DNA from 2 places in the Pantoea stewartii genome. Region 2 is predicted to be linked to the other one. Evidence: predicted binding sites of a transcription regulator. Region 2 holds the regulator's gene; the other holds the start of a gene.
The links. Region 2 encodes Fur, which represses iron uptake genes when iron is present. Its sites were predicted from a motif close to ATAATAATGAGAACNACTATCAA; they were not measured.
Positions count from the first base shown of each region.

Region 1: a site for Fur is predicted at 4,215-4,237, ahead of efeU (iron uptake transporter permease EfeU). Genes of this name have one in related genera too.

Region 1 covers NZ_CP049115.1:835,803-843,477, reverse strand. The annotation lists gene putA (trifunctional transcriptional regulator/proline dehydrogenase/L-glutamate gamma-semialdehyde dehydrogenase) at 1-2,172, opposite strand, end outside; gene putP (sodium/proline symporter PutP) at 2,614-4,098, shown strand; gene efeU (iron uptake transporter permease EfeU) at 4,289-5,116, shown strand; gene efeO (iron uptake system protein EfeO) at 5,167-6,288, shown strand; gene efeB (iron uptake transporter deferrochelatase/peroxidase subunit) at 6,291-7,577, shown strand.
Region 2 covers NZ_CP049115.1:4,076,129-4,083,803, reverse strand. The annotation lists gene pgm (phosphoglucomutase (alpha-D-glucose-1,6-bisphosphate-dependent)) at 1-419, opposite strand, end outside; gene seqA (replication initiation negative regulator SeqA) at 445-996, opposite strand; gene ybfF (esterase) at 1,247-2,011, shown strand; gene ybfE (LexA regulated protein) at 2,175-2,450, shown strand; gene fldA (flavodoxin FldA) at 2,582-3,112, shown strand; gene G5574_RS19265 (hypothetical protein) at 3,255-3,425, shown strand; gene fur (ferric iron uptake transcriptional regulator) at 3,450-3,893, shown strand; gene G5574_RS19255 (hypothetical protein) at 3,953-4,348, opposite strand; gene glnS (glutamine--tRNA ligase) at 4,581-6,248, opposite strand; gene nagE (N-acetylglucosamine-specific PTS transporter subunit IIBC) at 6,401-7,675, opposite strand, start outside.

The DNA.
Region 1 (7,675 bases), 1.3 Mb from region 2:
CAGAAGACCCAGCAGTTGCTGTAGCTGGCTTTCCATCAGCTGTGCGGCGCGCTCCAGAATGGCGGCACGCTCCTGCGGCGGCGTGGCAAACCAGATAGGGCCGGCATTAACGGCGGCCTCAATGGCCAGGGAAACCTCCTGTTCGGATGCCTGGCGCACGGTGCCCACCACATCCGCAGGGACGGCCGGATTGAGCACTGGCTCGCTTTCCCCTCCCGTTAAAGGGCCGTCGATAAGCGGTTGCGCCACATACGTTTCGGTAGCACCGCTCAGCAGCGCGCTGGACAGTGACGCAAGACGATGTTCATTCGCCATATCAAGACCGGCGGAGTTCACGCGGTCCTCACCATACAGGTCACGTGGTAACGGAATTTTCGGGTGCGGCAGGCCCAGTGTTCCTTCGCTGAGACCCAGTTTTTCCACTTCGGCAACCGGATCGGCGACCAGTTCGTCGATGGGCAGTGACGTATCGGCGATGCGGTTAACGAAGGAGGTATTCGCGCCGTTCTCCAGTAAGCGTCGCACCAGATAGGCGAGCAGCGTTTCATGCGTACCGACCGGGGCATAAATACGGCAGGGACGATTAAGTTTACCGTCTGCGACCTTGCCGACCACCTGTTCATACAGCGGTTCACCCATGCCGTGCAGGCACTGGAACTCGTACTGACCCGGATAGTAGTTATTGCCTGCCAGCTGATAAATGGCGGCCAGGGTGTGCGCATTGTGCGTGGCAAACTGCGGATAGATCAGGTTCGGCACCGCCAGCAGCTTGCGCGCGCAGGCCAGGTACGAAATGTCGGTATACACTTTGCGCGTGTACACCGGATAGCCCTCCAGGCCTTCCATCTGGGCGCGTTTAATTTCGCTGTCCCAGTAAGCGCCTTTCACCAGACGAATCATCAAACGGCGGCGGCTACGTTGCGCCAGGTCGATCAGCTCATCAATAACAAACGGACAGCGCTTCATATAGGCCTGAATGACAAAGCCGATACCGTTCCAGCCCTCCAGTTCAGGCTCAAAACACAGCCTTTCGAGCAGATCAAGAGAGAGTTCCAGGCGGTCGGCTTCTTCTGCATCAATATTAATGCCGATGTCGTAAGAGCGGGCCAGTAGCGTCAGCGACTTAAGCAGCGGATACAGCTCATCCATCACCCGGTCGTACTGGGCACGGCTGTAGCGCGGGTGCAGGGCAGAGAGCTTAATTGAAATGCCCGGGCCTTCATAAATGCCGCGGCCATTGGAGGCTTTGCCAATCGCATGAATCGCCTGCTGATACGAAACCAGATAGGCTTTCGCATCGCTGGCGGTCAGGGCGGCTTCGCCCAGCATATCGTAAGAGTAACGGAAACCTTTCTCTTCAAGCTTACGGGCGTTAGCCAGTGCTTCGGCGATGGTTTCACCCGTCACGAACTGTTCACCCATCAGGCGCATCGCCATATCCACGCCTTTACGGATCAGCGGTTCACCACTCTTGCCAATGATCCGGTTGAGCGAGCGCGACAGATTCGCTTCGTTATGCGTTGAGACCAGGCGGCCGGTAAATAACAGGCCCCAGGTGGCGGCGTTAACAAACATGGACGGACTGCGGCCCAGATGCGACTGCCAGTTGCCGTTACTGATCTTGTCACGGATAAGCGCATCGCGCGTCGGTTTATCCGGAATACGCAGCAACGCTTCCGCCAGGCACATCAGCGCCACGCCTTCCTGTGAAGATAATGAAAACTCCTGAAGCAGACTTTGCACCATACCGGCGCGTCCGGTTGCCCCTTTTTGGTGCCTGAGCTTCTCTGCCAGGGTAAAGGCGAGCTGCCGGGTTTTTTCAGCCAGCGGAGCGGGAAGGCGGGCTTGCTCCAGCAACATGGGAACGGCATCGGTTTCCGGTCTACGCCAGGCGGCCGTCACGGCCGAACGGGCTACCGACTGCGGCAGGATGTGCTCTGCGAAGTCAAGGAACGGCTGAACCATCTCGTCCGCAGCGACCTCATCAGAAGCCGATTCGTTGAGCTGCAGGGGAATCTCTTCCACTGTTTCACCGGCTTCTAACTGCACGAGATAGTTAAAGATCGCTTGTTTAATCAGCCAGTGCGGCGTGCGATCCATTTTCTGTGCCGCCAGTTTAATGCGACTGCGGGTGGCTTCATCCAGCTTCACCCCCATGGTCGTTGTTCCCATGATTTCTGTTCCTTAAAACGTTTTTTACCAGAGCAAGGGCTGCACTATCACTCATGTTGCAACTTTGTGCAACCGTGTTAAATGTGACCTTGCTTCCACACTTTACCGCCGCTTTTGCCATTAACATTTAAAAGCGGCACAAATCTTGCTGCAAGAAACTCGCCAATGTTGCAACCCCCTTCAATTTAAACAGGGTTGTGGTGGTAAAGGTGCAACTTAAGTGTGAGCGGGCGCAACCTGTGAACATTTAAAACAGGGAGAGAGGTGAAACTGATGTAACGGATGTGTTAAATGCATTGTGTAGAACGTGCCTTTACGGCAGGATACCGCGCCTTAAGGGAAACGGGACTTTTATCGATGCGGTAATACGCTGACGCTACCCCGTTCCGGTGGCGCAGGAAAAGATTTCTCTTAAGAGATCGGATAATAACGGAGAAACACATGACAGTAAGTACACCCATGCTGGTGACCTTTTTAATTTATATCCTCGGGATGGTGCTCATCGGTTTTATTGCCTGGCGCTCAACCAAAAACTTTGATGACTACATTCTGGGCGGTCGCAGCCTGGGCAGTGTGGTTACCGCGCTGTCAGCGGGTGCCTCTGACATGAGCGGCTGGCTGCTGATGGGCTTACCCGGTGCCATTTTTCTCTCCGGCATTTCAGAAAGCTGGATCGCCATTGGTCTGATTATTGGTGCCTGGCTTAACTGGAAAATTGTCGCGGGTCGTTTACGCGTCCAGACAGAACATCATGATAACGCCTTAACCTTGCCCGACTTTTTCACCAGCCGCTTTGAAGATCGCAGCAAAATTCTGCGTGTGATTTCTGCGGTCGTCATCCTGATGTTTTTCACCATTTACTGTGCTTCCGGTGTGGTTGCCGGTGCTCGCCTGTTTGAAAGCACCTTTGGAATGGACTATGCCACGGCCTTATGGGCCGGTGCGGCGGCGACCATTCTCTATACGCTGGTGGGCGGATTCCTGGCGGTAAGCTGGACAGATACCGTTCAGGCCAGCCTGATGATCTTCGCCCTGATCCTGACGCCGCTTATCGTCATCATGGCCGTCGGCGGTTTAAGCGATTCGCTGGCAGTCATTCAGGCTAAAAGCACGGAAAACCTGGATATGTTCAAAGGACTGAATGTGGTTGCGGTCCTGTCGCTACTGGGCTGGGGATTAGGTTATTTTGGCCAGCCCCATATTCTGGCCCGCTTTATGGCGGCGGATTCACACCGGTCAATTCGTACCGCGCGCCGTATTGGTATGGCCTGGATGATTTTGTGTCTGGCCGGCGCCGTCGCGGTTGGCTTCTTTGGTATCGCCTATTTCCAGAACAACCCGGGCGAGGCCGCTGGTGTAACTCAAAACGGCGAGCGTGTCTTCATTGAGCTGGCACGTATTCTGTTTAACCCCTGGATTGCCGGGATTCTGCTGTCAGCCATTTTAGCGGCCGTCATGTCGACACTCAGTTGCCAACTGCTGGTGTGCTCCAGCGCCCTGACCGAAGACCTGTATAAAGGCTTTTTGCGCAAAAATGCCAGCCAGAAAGAACTGGTCTGGGTCGGTCGCCTGATGGTGCTGCTGGTCGCGCTGATTGCCATCGCGCTGGCCGCCAACCCTGAAAACCGGGTATTAGGCCTGGTCAGCTATGCATGGGCGGGCTTTGGTGCGGCGTTCGGGCCGGTTGTGCTGTTCGGCGTGTGCTGGAAACGTATGAACCGCAATGGCGCATTAGCGGGCATGGTTGTCGGTGCGGTGACCGTGGTGGTCTGGAAGCAGTATGGCTGGCTCGGTCTGTACGAAATCATCCCGGGCTTTATCCTGGCCAGTCTCGCCATCGTCGTCTTTAGCCTGGCGAGTCGCGCACCGTCAACCCAGGCGATGGCACGTTTCGATGCCGCTGAGGCCGAGTTCCAGACGAAGTAATCGCCTTCTTTTTTCCACCGCCTGCCCCCGTGAGGGCAGGCTTTTTTTTGCGCGTTATCTGGCACAGACAGTTACGAAATTATTTCGTTGTGGAACTTGTATTTTTTTGAGTGGTAATGATAATCGGTATCGTTCGTTTTTACGTAACTTTACGCGTCGTTGACGCCGGTTAACATTTAAGAGGTTGGCGATGTTCGTTCCGTTTCTCATTATGCTGCGCGAAGGGCTTGAAGCCGCGTTGATCGTCAGCCTGATCGCCAGTTATCTAAAGCGCACTCAGCGCACTCAGTGGTTTCCTGCGATGTGGGCAGGCGTCTTTATTGCCGCCGCACTCTGCCTTGGGCTGGGTATCTTTATCAACCAGACCACGGGTGAGTTTCCGCAGAAACAGCAAGAGCTGTTTGAAGGTATCGTGGCGGTAATCGCGGTCGTTATCCTGACCTCGATGGTGTTCTGGATGCGCCGGGTCGCGCGCAATATCAAACGGGAACTTGAACACGCCGTCGACGAGGCATTGCATAAATCGGCCGGCGGCGGCCTGGCGCTGGTGATGATGGTGTTTCTGGCCGTCGCACGCGAAGGGCTGGAATCAGTGTTCTTTCTGCTGGCCGCGTTCACACAGGATGTCGGTTATGCGCCGCCGTTGGGTGCGGTGTTGGGGCTGGCCACGGCGGTGGTGCTGGGCATGCTGATCTACTGGGGCGGCCTGCGGCTCAACATGGCGCACTTTTTCCGCTGGACCAGTATTTTCATTCTGCTGGTGGCAGCAGGCCTGGCGGCAGGGGCTATTCGCGCTTTTCATGAGGCAGGGCTGTGGAACCATTTTCAGCAGGTGGCCTTTGATATGAGCCCGATCTTGTCCACGCATTCGCTGTTTGGCACAGTGCTGGAAGGCATGCTTGGCTATCAGGAAGCGCCCAGCGTCAGTGAAGTCGCTGTCTGGCTGCTCTATCTGATCCCCGCTTTATTATTGTTTGTTATGCCTGCACGCGCTGATACCTCAGCAGCTGCGCGCTAACGCGTTTACCCGGCGCGTCAGCCGCGCCTCTGACTGAACAGGGAAAAAATATGATGATGCGTTTTAACCGTAATGCGGTACTGGCTTCTCTGCTGGCGTTTTCTGGCTCTTCACTGGCTGCAGCCATTCCGCAGGTCAGCGTCACTGTGACGGACAAACAGTGTGAGCCCATGTCAGTTACGGTACAGGCCGGTAAAACTCAGTTTCTGATTAAAAATAACAGCCAAAAAGCGCTGGAATGGGAAATTCTCAAAGGCGTGATGGTGGTCGAAGAGCGCGAAAATATTGCGCCGGGCTTTAGCCAGAAACTGACGGCCAACCTGGAAGCCGGGGAATATGACATGACCTGTGGCCTGCTGACGAACCCGAAAGGCAAACTGATCGTGCAGGGCACCGGGAGCAAAAGTGCGCAACAAGGCAAACCCGAACTGATGCAACTGGCGGGTCCCATTAATGCCTATAAAGCCTATGTCACTGAGGAAGTGAGTCAGCTGGTATCCGGCACGCAGGCGTTTACGGATGCGGTGAAAGCCGGTGATGTGGCTAAAGCCAAAGCGTTATTTGCGCCCACCCGTCAGCACTACGAGCGCATTGAGCCGATCGCCGAGCTGTTTTCTGACCTTGATGGTCGTATTGATGCCCGCGAAGATGATTACGAGAAAAAAGCCGACGATCCGAAATTTACCGGCTTCCATCGTCTCGAAAAAGCCCTGTTTGCAGATAACACGACGAAAGACATGGCAGGCTATGCCGACCAGTTAAATCACGATGTGCATGACCTGCAACAACGCGTGAGTGAACTGGCATTTCCTCCGGCGAAAGTGGTGGGCGGAGCCGCCGGGCTGATTGAAGAGGTGGCGGCGACCAAAATCTCTGGCGAAGAGGATCGCTACAGCCGCACGGATCTGTGGGATTTCCGCGCGAATGTGGATGGGGCACAAAAAATTGTCACACTTTTACGTCCGGTACTGCAGCAGGCGAACCCACAGCTTTTAGCAAAAATAGACGCTAACTTCAGTAAAGTGGATGCGATTCTGGATAAATACCGCACGCAGCAAGGTTATGAATCCTATGAAAAACTGACCCAGGCTGACCGCACGGCGCTGAAAGGGCCGATCACCGCTCTGGCGGAAGATCTTTCCCTACTGCGTGGCACACTGGGCCTGAACTAATCATGGACAAGGATCAGGAATTACAGCAGCCTGCGCGACGGCGTTTATTAAAAGGGCTGGGCATGCTGGGCGGCGCGGCTGCGGTAGGCGCGGGCTGTCCGTTTCATGCCGGGGCTGCTGAGCAGCCCGACAGTTTTGCACCGGGCACGGTCACGCCGAACGCGCGTCAGCAACGACAGCCTTTCTATGGCGTGCATCAGGCGGGCATTATTACCCCACAGCAGGCCGCCATGATGCTGGTGGCGTTTGATGTGCTGACCAGCGACAGGCGTGAGCTGCAGCGGTTGTTCCAACTGCTGACACAGCGCATCGCGTTTTTAACGGCGGGCGGCAAGGCCCCCGCCGTGGTCAACCCACAGCTGCCACCGATGGATTCCGGTATCCTGGGGGCCGAGATTGCCCCCGATAATCTGACCATCACGGTGTCAGTCGGTAACGCGCTGTTTGACGGACGGTTCGGTCTGGCTGCGCTCAAACCCGCGAAGCTGCAGCCGATGACCCGGTTCCCTAATGATTCGCTGGATGCCAGTCAGTGCCATGGCGATCTGCTGTTGCAGATTTGCGCCAATACCCAGGACACGGTGATCCACGCGCTGCGCGATATCATCAAACATACGCCGGATCTGCTGGGCGTACGCTGGCGGCGGGAAGGGTTTATCTCCGATCATGCCGCGCGCAGCGCGGGCAAAGAAACGCCCATTAATCTGCTGGGCTTTAAAGACGGCACGGCAAATCCGGACACGCACAATCACGCCTTGATGGATAAGCTGCTCTGGGTCACCGCGGATCAGCACGAGCCAGCCTGGGCGCGGAATGGCAGCTATCAGGCGGTAAGGTTGATTCGTTTCCACGTGGAAATGTGGGATCGCACACCGTTGGGCGAACAGCAGACCATTTTCGGTCGCGAAAAGCTGAGCGGCGCGCCGCTGGGTATGAAAAATGAACATGACGTTCCCGATTACCGTAACGATCCGGATGGCCAGATAATTGCGCTGGATGCGCATATTCGTCTGGCCAACCCCCGTACGCCCGCCACGGAAAGCAGCCTGATGCTGCGCCGGGGATACAGTTATTCGTCCGGTGTTTCCGCTTCAGGTCAACTGGAGATGGGATTACTCTTCGTCTGCTATCAGCATGATTTGGAATTGGGTTTCCTTACCGTCCAGAACCGCTTAAATGGCGAAGCGCTGGAAGAGTATATACGTCCGTTTGGCGGCGGTTACTTTTTTGTCTTACCCGGCGTGGTGAATGAAAACCATTATTTAGGCCAGTCCTTACTGGAAATTTGATTAAATTTTAGGCACGGCATTCTGTGTCTGACAGCGCAGCGTGCCGTGTTTTCATATTGCCGTTTTTTCCCCGTACGGCTTTTTTATCGCCCCGTTTA
Region 2 (7,675 bases):
CCATCCGCCAGTGGGCCGCCGGATTTGTTGTGTTCAAGGATAGCGTTCGAAATCGCAGGCGTTGGCGTATAACCGTTATCCTGCTGAACAATCACATCAACCCCGTTTGCGGTCAGCACGGACAGCACGGACAGCAGCGCGGGCTCAGACAGCGCGTGCGTATCTTTACCCACATAGCACGGGCCGGTAATACCGTTCTTTTTACGCTCTTCCGCAATCGCCTGCGCAATCGCCAGAATGTGCTTTTCGTTAAAGCTGTGACGTCCTGCGCTACCGCGATGGCCTGATGTGCCAAATTTCACCGCATGTTCTGGATTCGCCACATCGGGCTGCAGGACATAATATTGTGAAGTTAATTGTGCAACGTTAATCAAATCGCTCTGCTGGGCAGGCTGCCCGGCACGGGGGTGATTGGCCATTGGCGCTTCTCCCTGACGCTTCAGTTTAAATGGTGCCGCAAACTTTCTCAGCCAGTTCCGATGGGAACTGCATCGACAGCATAATGTGTTCGATCATGCTGCGTTTACGACCGGTATTGGTATTCGTAATGACCCAGTACGGCGTACCGGGCACATGCTTCGGCTTGGTATGGGTGCCGCTTTGCAGCAGCGTGTGCTCATCGCCTGCAAAATAGATGCGCGTACGGCCCTGCATGGAGGTGGTCGCCTCAGCAAACGCGGCCGTATCCAGACGATAGAGCGTTGACAAGATTAGCATAAAGCGATTTACCGCCCGCTTCTGCTCTGCATATTCATCAGAAAGCAGCAACTCGCGCACTGCACGAACACGATCCTGAGGGCGTGACTCATTCCCTGCCGACTGTGCCGTTTTAGACGGCTGCGAGGCGGCAACAGGCTGTGTTTCGGTCGCGGTGGCTGTCTGACCCGCAGTAAACTTCAGCATACGGCGCAGAATATCGGATGCGCTTTCGCCAATATGTTGCGTGTGGCTGGCAATATAACGGTAGAGCTCTTCGTCAACTTCGATCGTTTTCATCTTATTCCGTACGGTTTTGACTCACGACAGAACCCGCGATTTTCTGAAAATCCAGAGGTAAACACCGGGGTTTCAGGCCGTGTGCAGGTTCTAACATGAAGATTATAAAGTTAAATTCAGACAGGCTGATAGCATTCAAACGGTTTAGGGGCAAAAGTCAGAATATGTCCTAATGCCACCGGAAGCAGCGCACCTGAAAAGGTGAAACCATGATAACCTAAGCGCAGGTCTCACACTTAAGAACTTTGCTATGATTTTGAATGCCCGTCTGCAAACTGAACAATCTTCTGCTGATTCCACACCCGTTCTGCTCATTCACGGTTTGTTTGGCAGTCTTGATAACCTCGGCGTTCTGGCGCGCGGTCTGAAAGATGACCATCCGCTTATCCAGGTTGATGTGCGTAATCATGGCTTATCTCCGCGCGCTGACGAGATGACCTATCAGGTTATGGCCCAGGATATGCTGGACACGCTTGATGCGCAGGGCATTGCGCGCCTTTCCGTCATTGGTCACTCCATGGGCGGTAAAATTGCCATGACGATGAGCGCCCTGGCCCCTGAGCGGATAGAACAGATGGTGATGATCGACATTGCGCCCGTCGACTATCAGACGCGCCGCCACGACGAAATTTTTGCCGCGATCCGAGCCGTCACCGACGCGGGCGTGACGCTGCGCAGTGAGGCGGCCGAAATTATGCGTCAGCATCTTAATGAAGAAGGTGTGATTCAGTTTATCCTGAAATCGTTCAGTAGCGGTGAATGGCGCTTTAACGTTCCAGCGCTCTGGGACAACTATGCGCATATCACCGGCTGGGAAACGGTGCCCGCGTGGCCGCACCCGGCGTTGTTCATTCGCGGTGGTGACTCCCCTTATCTGGACAATCAGTACCGTGACGCGATACTGCAACAGTTTCCCGCCGCGCAGGCGCACGTGATTGGCGGTGCAGGTCACTGGGTCCACGCCGAAAAACCTGATGCTGTTTTACGCAGCATTCGCCGGTTTTTTGCACGATAAACCCGCTTAACTGGCTGTAAAAGTTTAGGATTGGCGTCCATGGTTAGCCTGGAGTATGATGGCGCGCTAAATTTTTGCCGTGGGCGCGTATCCACGGTAAAAGCCAGTAATTTAATCTGCGCAGCGGCACGATCCGTTTGCGCCCATTCAGTTGTACTAAGCCATGGCAAAAGAAAACACTGACCGCACGACGCTCGATCTGTTCGCTAACGAGCGTCGCCCTGGTCGCCCTAAAACCAGTCCGCTTACGCGTGATGAACAACTGCGTATCAATAAACGCAATCAACTGAAACGTGACAAAGGGCGCGGGCTTCGCCGTGTCGAACTCAAAATGAACAGCCAGGCGGTAGAAGCGCTTAATACGCTGGCTGAACAGCGTAATCTCAGCCGCAGTGAATTAATTGAACAAATGCTGCTGGCGCAACTCAAACTGGACTAACGCACGTAAACCGCACACAGAAACAAATGTCGTGGCTTTACAAGTTCCGCCCTTTTGCGTGGTCTGCTATCATTTGCTGAATATGCTCAGGCATTCATTCTATCATCAGGATTTAAGAGGTTATTTTACCCATGGCAATCGTAGGCATCTTCTTTGGCAGCGATACCGGTAACACCGAAAACATTGCAAAAATGATCCAGAAACAACTGGGCAAAGACGTTGCAGAGGTTCACGACATCGCGAAAAGCACTAAAGAAGATCTGGAAGCCTTTGACATCCTGCTGCTGGGTATTCCGACCTGGTACTATGGTGAAGCACAGTGCGACTGGGATGACTTTTTCCCGACGCTGGAAGAGATCGACTTCAACGGTAAGCTGGTGGCGCTGTTCGGTTGTGGCGATCAGGAAGACTACGCCGAGTACTTCTGTGACGCGATGGGCACCATTCGTGACATCATCGAACCTAACGGTGCCATTATCGTGGGCCACTGGCCAACCGAGGGCTACCACTTCGAGGCCTCAAAAGGTCTGGCAGACGATAACCACTTCCTGGGCCTGGCGATTGATGAAGATCGCCAGCCAGAACTGACGAACGAACGCGTCGACAAGTGGGTTAAGCAGATCTTCGATGAACTGCAACTCAAAGAAATTATCGAAGCCTGATAGCCATGAGCGCAGTGTGGGCGCTGGTCCACACTGCATCAATGGCTTTTCCTATAAAAATAATAGCTACATTTTTGTAACTTTCCGCATTTAGTCTGTAGAATACCCGCATCGATCATCTGCTTATTTCCCTGGAATTGAGATGACACAACGCGAAATGGTAGCCAGCCCGCCCTCCATGCTTTGTACCGCGAACATCGCCACGGTTTCATCGCAGGCAGCATCGGTTTTCATTTCAGCGCATCAGTTCTATAATGAGACGCAAATGAGAATGGCGGTCGATCGACATACAGGCTACATGCCACAAGAGTGACCAAAGTAACAGGACAATATCCGCATGACTGACAACAACACCGCATTAAAGAAGGCTGGCCTGAAAGTCACCCTGCCCAGACTCAAAATTCTGGAAGTGCTTCAGGAACCTGCATGCCATCACGTCAGCGCGGAAGATCTGTATAAACGCCTGATTGATATGGGCGAAGAGATTGGACTGGCCACGGTTTACCGTGTACTGAACCAGTTCGACGATGCCGGCATTGTGACCCGCCACAACTTTGAAGGCGGTAAATCGGTGTTTGAGCTGACGCAGCAGCACCATCACGATCACCTGATCTGTCTGGATTGCGGTAAAGTCATTGAATTTAGTGATGAGTCTATTGAAACGCGTCAGCGTGATATCGCGACCCGTCACGGTATTAAGCTCACCAACCACAGCCTGTACCTGTATGGTCACTGTGCCCTGGGCGATTGCCGCGAAGACGAAACACTGCACGACAAGTAACGTTTGTCAGACGGTAAAGAAAAAGCCGATGCCTGCATCGGCTTTTTTGTGCCTGTCAGTCACGCCACCAGCGTTTCCTGCAGGTAGCGCCAGCGGGGCACCGAGGTGGAGCAGTCCAGAATCGCAACGGAAATGCGGCTTTTATTTTCCCCATTCATCATCTGCACTTCCCGATACTGAATGGTGACCTCGTTAGCGTGCTCTGACAGGATCACATGTTCGCTGGTCGCGATGCGCATCCCTTCCCGTGCGCCCTGTAAGCGGCGAAAGAGTTCTTCAACCTCATTGAGGTTCAGCATCTTGCCCTGTGGCGTGACCATCTGGAAGTCAGGATGAAAATGAGAAAGCAGCAGATGAAAGCTGTCACCACTGTCACGGCTGTGGTTAAAAATATGTTCAATGAGTTGATGTAAGACGACAACGCTGTGTTTGGCTTCCTGTGCGAAAACTGTCATTTTTTTCCTTTTTAACCCGCAAACAAAGACTACAGAGGGTTAGCGTACCTGAAAAAAAATAATTCACACCGGGAAAGTTATTAAAAAAATTAAACTGAGAGCGATTCCACAGAAGTAAAATTAATCGAATTAAACGGGTTCAGGACAAATGTCGGCGCTAAAAAAAATCCACCCAATAAAAAAGGGCGATTGCTCGCCCTTTACCGATCATCTGATGACCATGCGGCGTAAATTATTCGCCGTTTTTCGCCCAGGTATCGCGCAGACCAACAGTACGGTTAAACACTAACTGCGACGGTGTTGAATACACACTGTCAGCGCAGAAATAGCCTTCACGTTCGAACTGATAAGGCGCACTGGCTTCTGCGTCACGCAGACCGGGTTCAACGAACCCGTGTTTAATCGCCAACGAATCCGGATTGATTGTCGTCAGAAAATCATCCGCCGCACCCGGATTCGGGACGCTGAACAGACGGTCATACAGACGGAATTCTGCCGGTAGCGCATGTTCAGCAGAGACCCAGTGGATAACCCCTTTGACTTTACGACCATCAGCGGGATCTTTGCTCAGCGTATCGACGTCACAGGTGCAGTAGATGCAGGTGATATTGCCTTCTTCATCTTTCGCGGTCCGTTCCGCACGGATGACATAGGCATTACGCAGACGCACTTCTTTACCCAGCACCAGGCGCTTATATTGCTTATTCGCCTCTTCGCGGAAGTCGGCACGATCGATCCAGATCTCGCGGCTAAAGGGAACATCGCGTGTGCCCATTTCCGGTTTGTTAGGATGATTTGGCATGCTGAGCACTTCATTGTGCCCGGCAGGCAGGTTTTCCAGCACAATTTTCACCGGATCCAGCACCGCCATCGCCCGCGGCGCATTTTCGTTAAGATCGTCGCGGATACAGGATTCCAGCGAAGCCATTTCAACGATGTTGTCCTGCTTCGTGATACCAATGCGGCGGCAGAACTCACGAATGGAGGCCGCGGTGTAACCACGACGACGCAAACCCGACACGGTTAACATGCGCGGATCGTCCCAGCCTTCAACATGCTTCTCGCTGACCAACTGCGTCAGTTTGCGTTTTGACATCACCGCATACTCCAGATTCAGGCGCGAAAACTCATACTGACGCGGATGAACAGGAATAGTAATGTTATCCAGCACCCAGTCATACAGGCGGCGGTTGTCCTGGAATTCCAGCGTGCAAAGGGAGTGCGTAATGCCTTCCAGCGCATCCGAAATGCAGTGAGTAAAGTCGTACATCGGGTAGATGCACCACTTATTGCCGGTTTGATGATGCTCGGCAAACTTGATGCGGTACAGCACCGGATCGCGCATGACGATAAAGCTGGAAGCCATGTCGATTTTCGCGCGCAGACAGGCTTTGCCCTCTGCGAACTCGCCATTGCGCATTTTTTCAAACAGCGCGAGGTTCTCTTCCACACTGCGGTCGCGGTAAGGGCTGTTTTTACCCGGTGCCGTTAAGGTACCGCGGTATTCACGAATTTCGTCTGGCGTCAGTTCATCAACGTAGGCCAGGCCTTTGTTGATCAGTTCAACGGCATAGTGATAAAGCTGGTCGAAATAGTCAGATGAATAACGAACCTCGCCGCTCCAGGTAAAACCCAGCCACTGCACGTCACGCTTAATGGATTCGACGAACTCCATATCTTCTTTGACCGGATTGGTATCGTCAAAACGCAGATTGCACTCGCCCTGATAATCTTGTGCAATACCGAAATTCAGGCAGATTGATTTAGCATGGCCGATATGCAGATAACCATTTGGCTCTGGCGGAAAACGGGTATGCACACTGCTGTGCTTACCGCTCGCCAAATCCTCGTCAATAATCTGACGAATAAAGTTCGTTGGGCGGGCTTCAGCCTCACTCATCTCAAAATCCTCAACGCATAGAATGGGTGGTTTATACCACGTAATATCCGGGTATGATCCACAAAGCGTTGCAGAGAAACAACCGTTTGTTGGGCGATTAAAATAAAAAAAGGCAGGAATCGCTTCCTGCCTTTTGTTGAGGATACAGGGAATTAGCCTTTTACTTCATACAGCGGGGTTTCACCGGCGATGACCTGGCCCTGCGTCAGCAGCGTTAAACCGGCGAAGTCTTCAATATTGCTCACCACCACCGGACTGATCATTGAGCGGGCATGGGCGTTAAGATAGTCCAGATCCATCTCCAGCACCGGCTGGCCTGCTGTGACCTGTGCACCCTCTTCCACTAAACGGGTAAAGCCCTGACCGTCCAGCGCCACGGTATCCAGCCCCATGTGCACGACGATCTCTACCCCGTTTTCACTTTCCAGACAGAAAGCATGGTTCGTGTTGAAAATTTTCACCACCGTACCGGCTACAGGCGCAACGACGCGCTTGTCGCTCGGCTTAATCGCCACGCCATCACCCACGGCTTTACTGGCGAAAGCCTCATCCGGCACCGCATCCAGTGCGATAACCTCACCGCTCACCGGGGCCACCAGCGTTGCGATAACGCGTTTTTCACTGTTCAGGACGGCCTGGGGTTTGGCCTCGTTAGCGGGGGCTGGCGCACTGCCACTGCTGGCTGCGCCAGCAACCGGGCCTTTCACCAGCACTTTTTTCATGGCCGTGGCGATACTTTCCGCCTGGGTACCCACGATAATCTGGACACTTTGCTTGTTGAGGCGAATCACACCCGACGCACCCAGCCGTTTTGCCACACCTTCGTTAACCTGGCCCGCATCTTTCACGTTCAGACGTAAACGGGTAATACAGGCATCAATGGCGGTAAGGTTGTCTGAACCGCCCACCGCGCCGATGTAGCGGCGTGCCAGTGATTCCGTGGCGCTTTCACCATTATCAGTGGTATCAACGTTCACGTCATAACCGTCCGCTTCATCCCCCGCTACCGCCAGTTCACGACCTGGGGTCATCAGGTTGAATTTTTTGATGGTAAAGCGGAAGACCAGATAATAAATCACGAAGAACACCAGGCCCTGCGGAATCAGCATGTACCATTGCGTCGCCAGGGGATTACGGGTAGAGAGCACCATATCCACTAATCCCGCACTGAAGCCAAAGCCGGCAATCCAGTGCATGCTGGCAGCGATAAAGACCGAGATGCCGGTCAGTACAGCATGGATGACATACAGTACCGGTGCCACGAACATAAAGGAGAATTCCAGCGGTTCGGTGATACCGGTAAAGAATGCTGCGAAAGCGGCCGCCAGCATGATACCGCCCACTTTTGCCCGGTTTTCAGGGCGAGCGCAATGGTAAATTGCCAGCGCCGCGCCCGGCAAACCGAACATCATAATTGGGAAGAAACC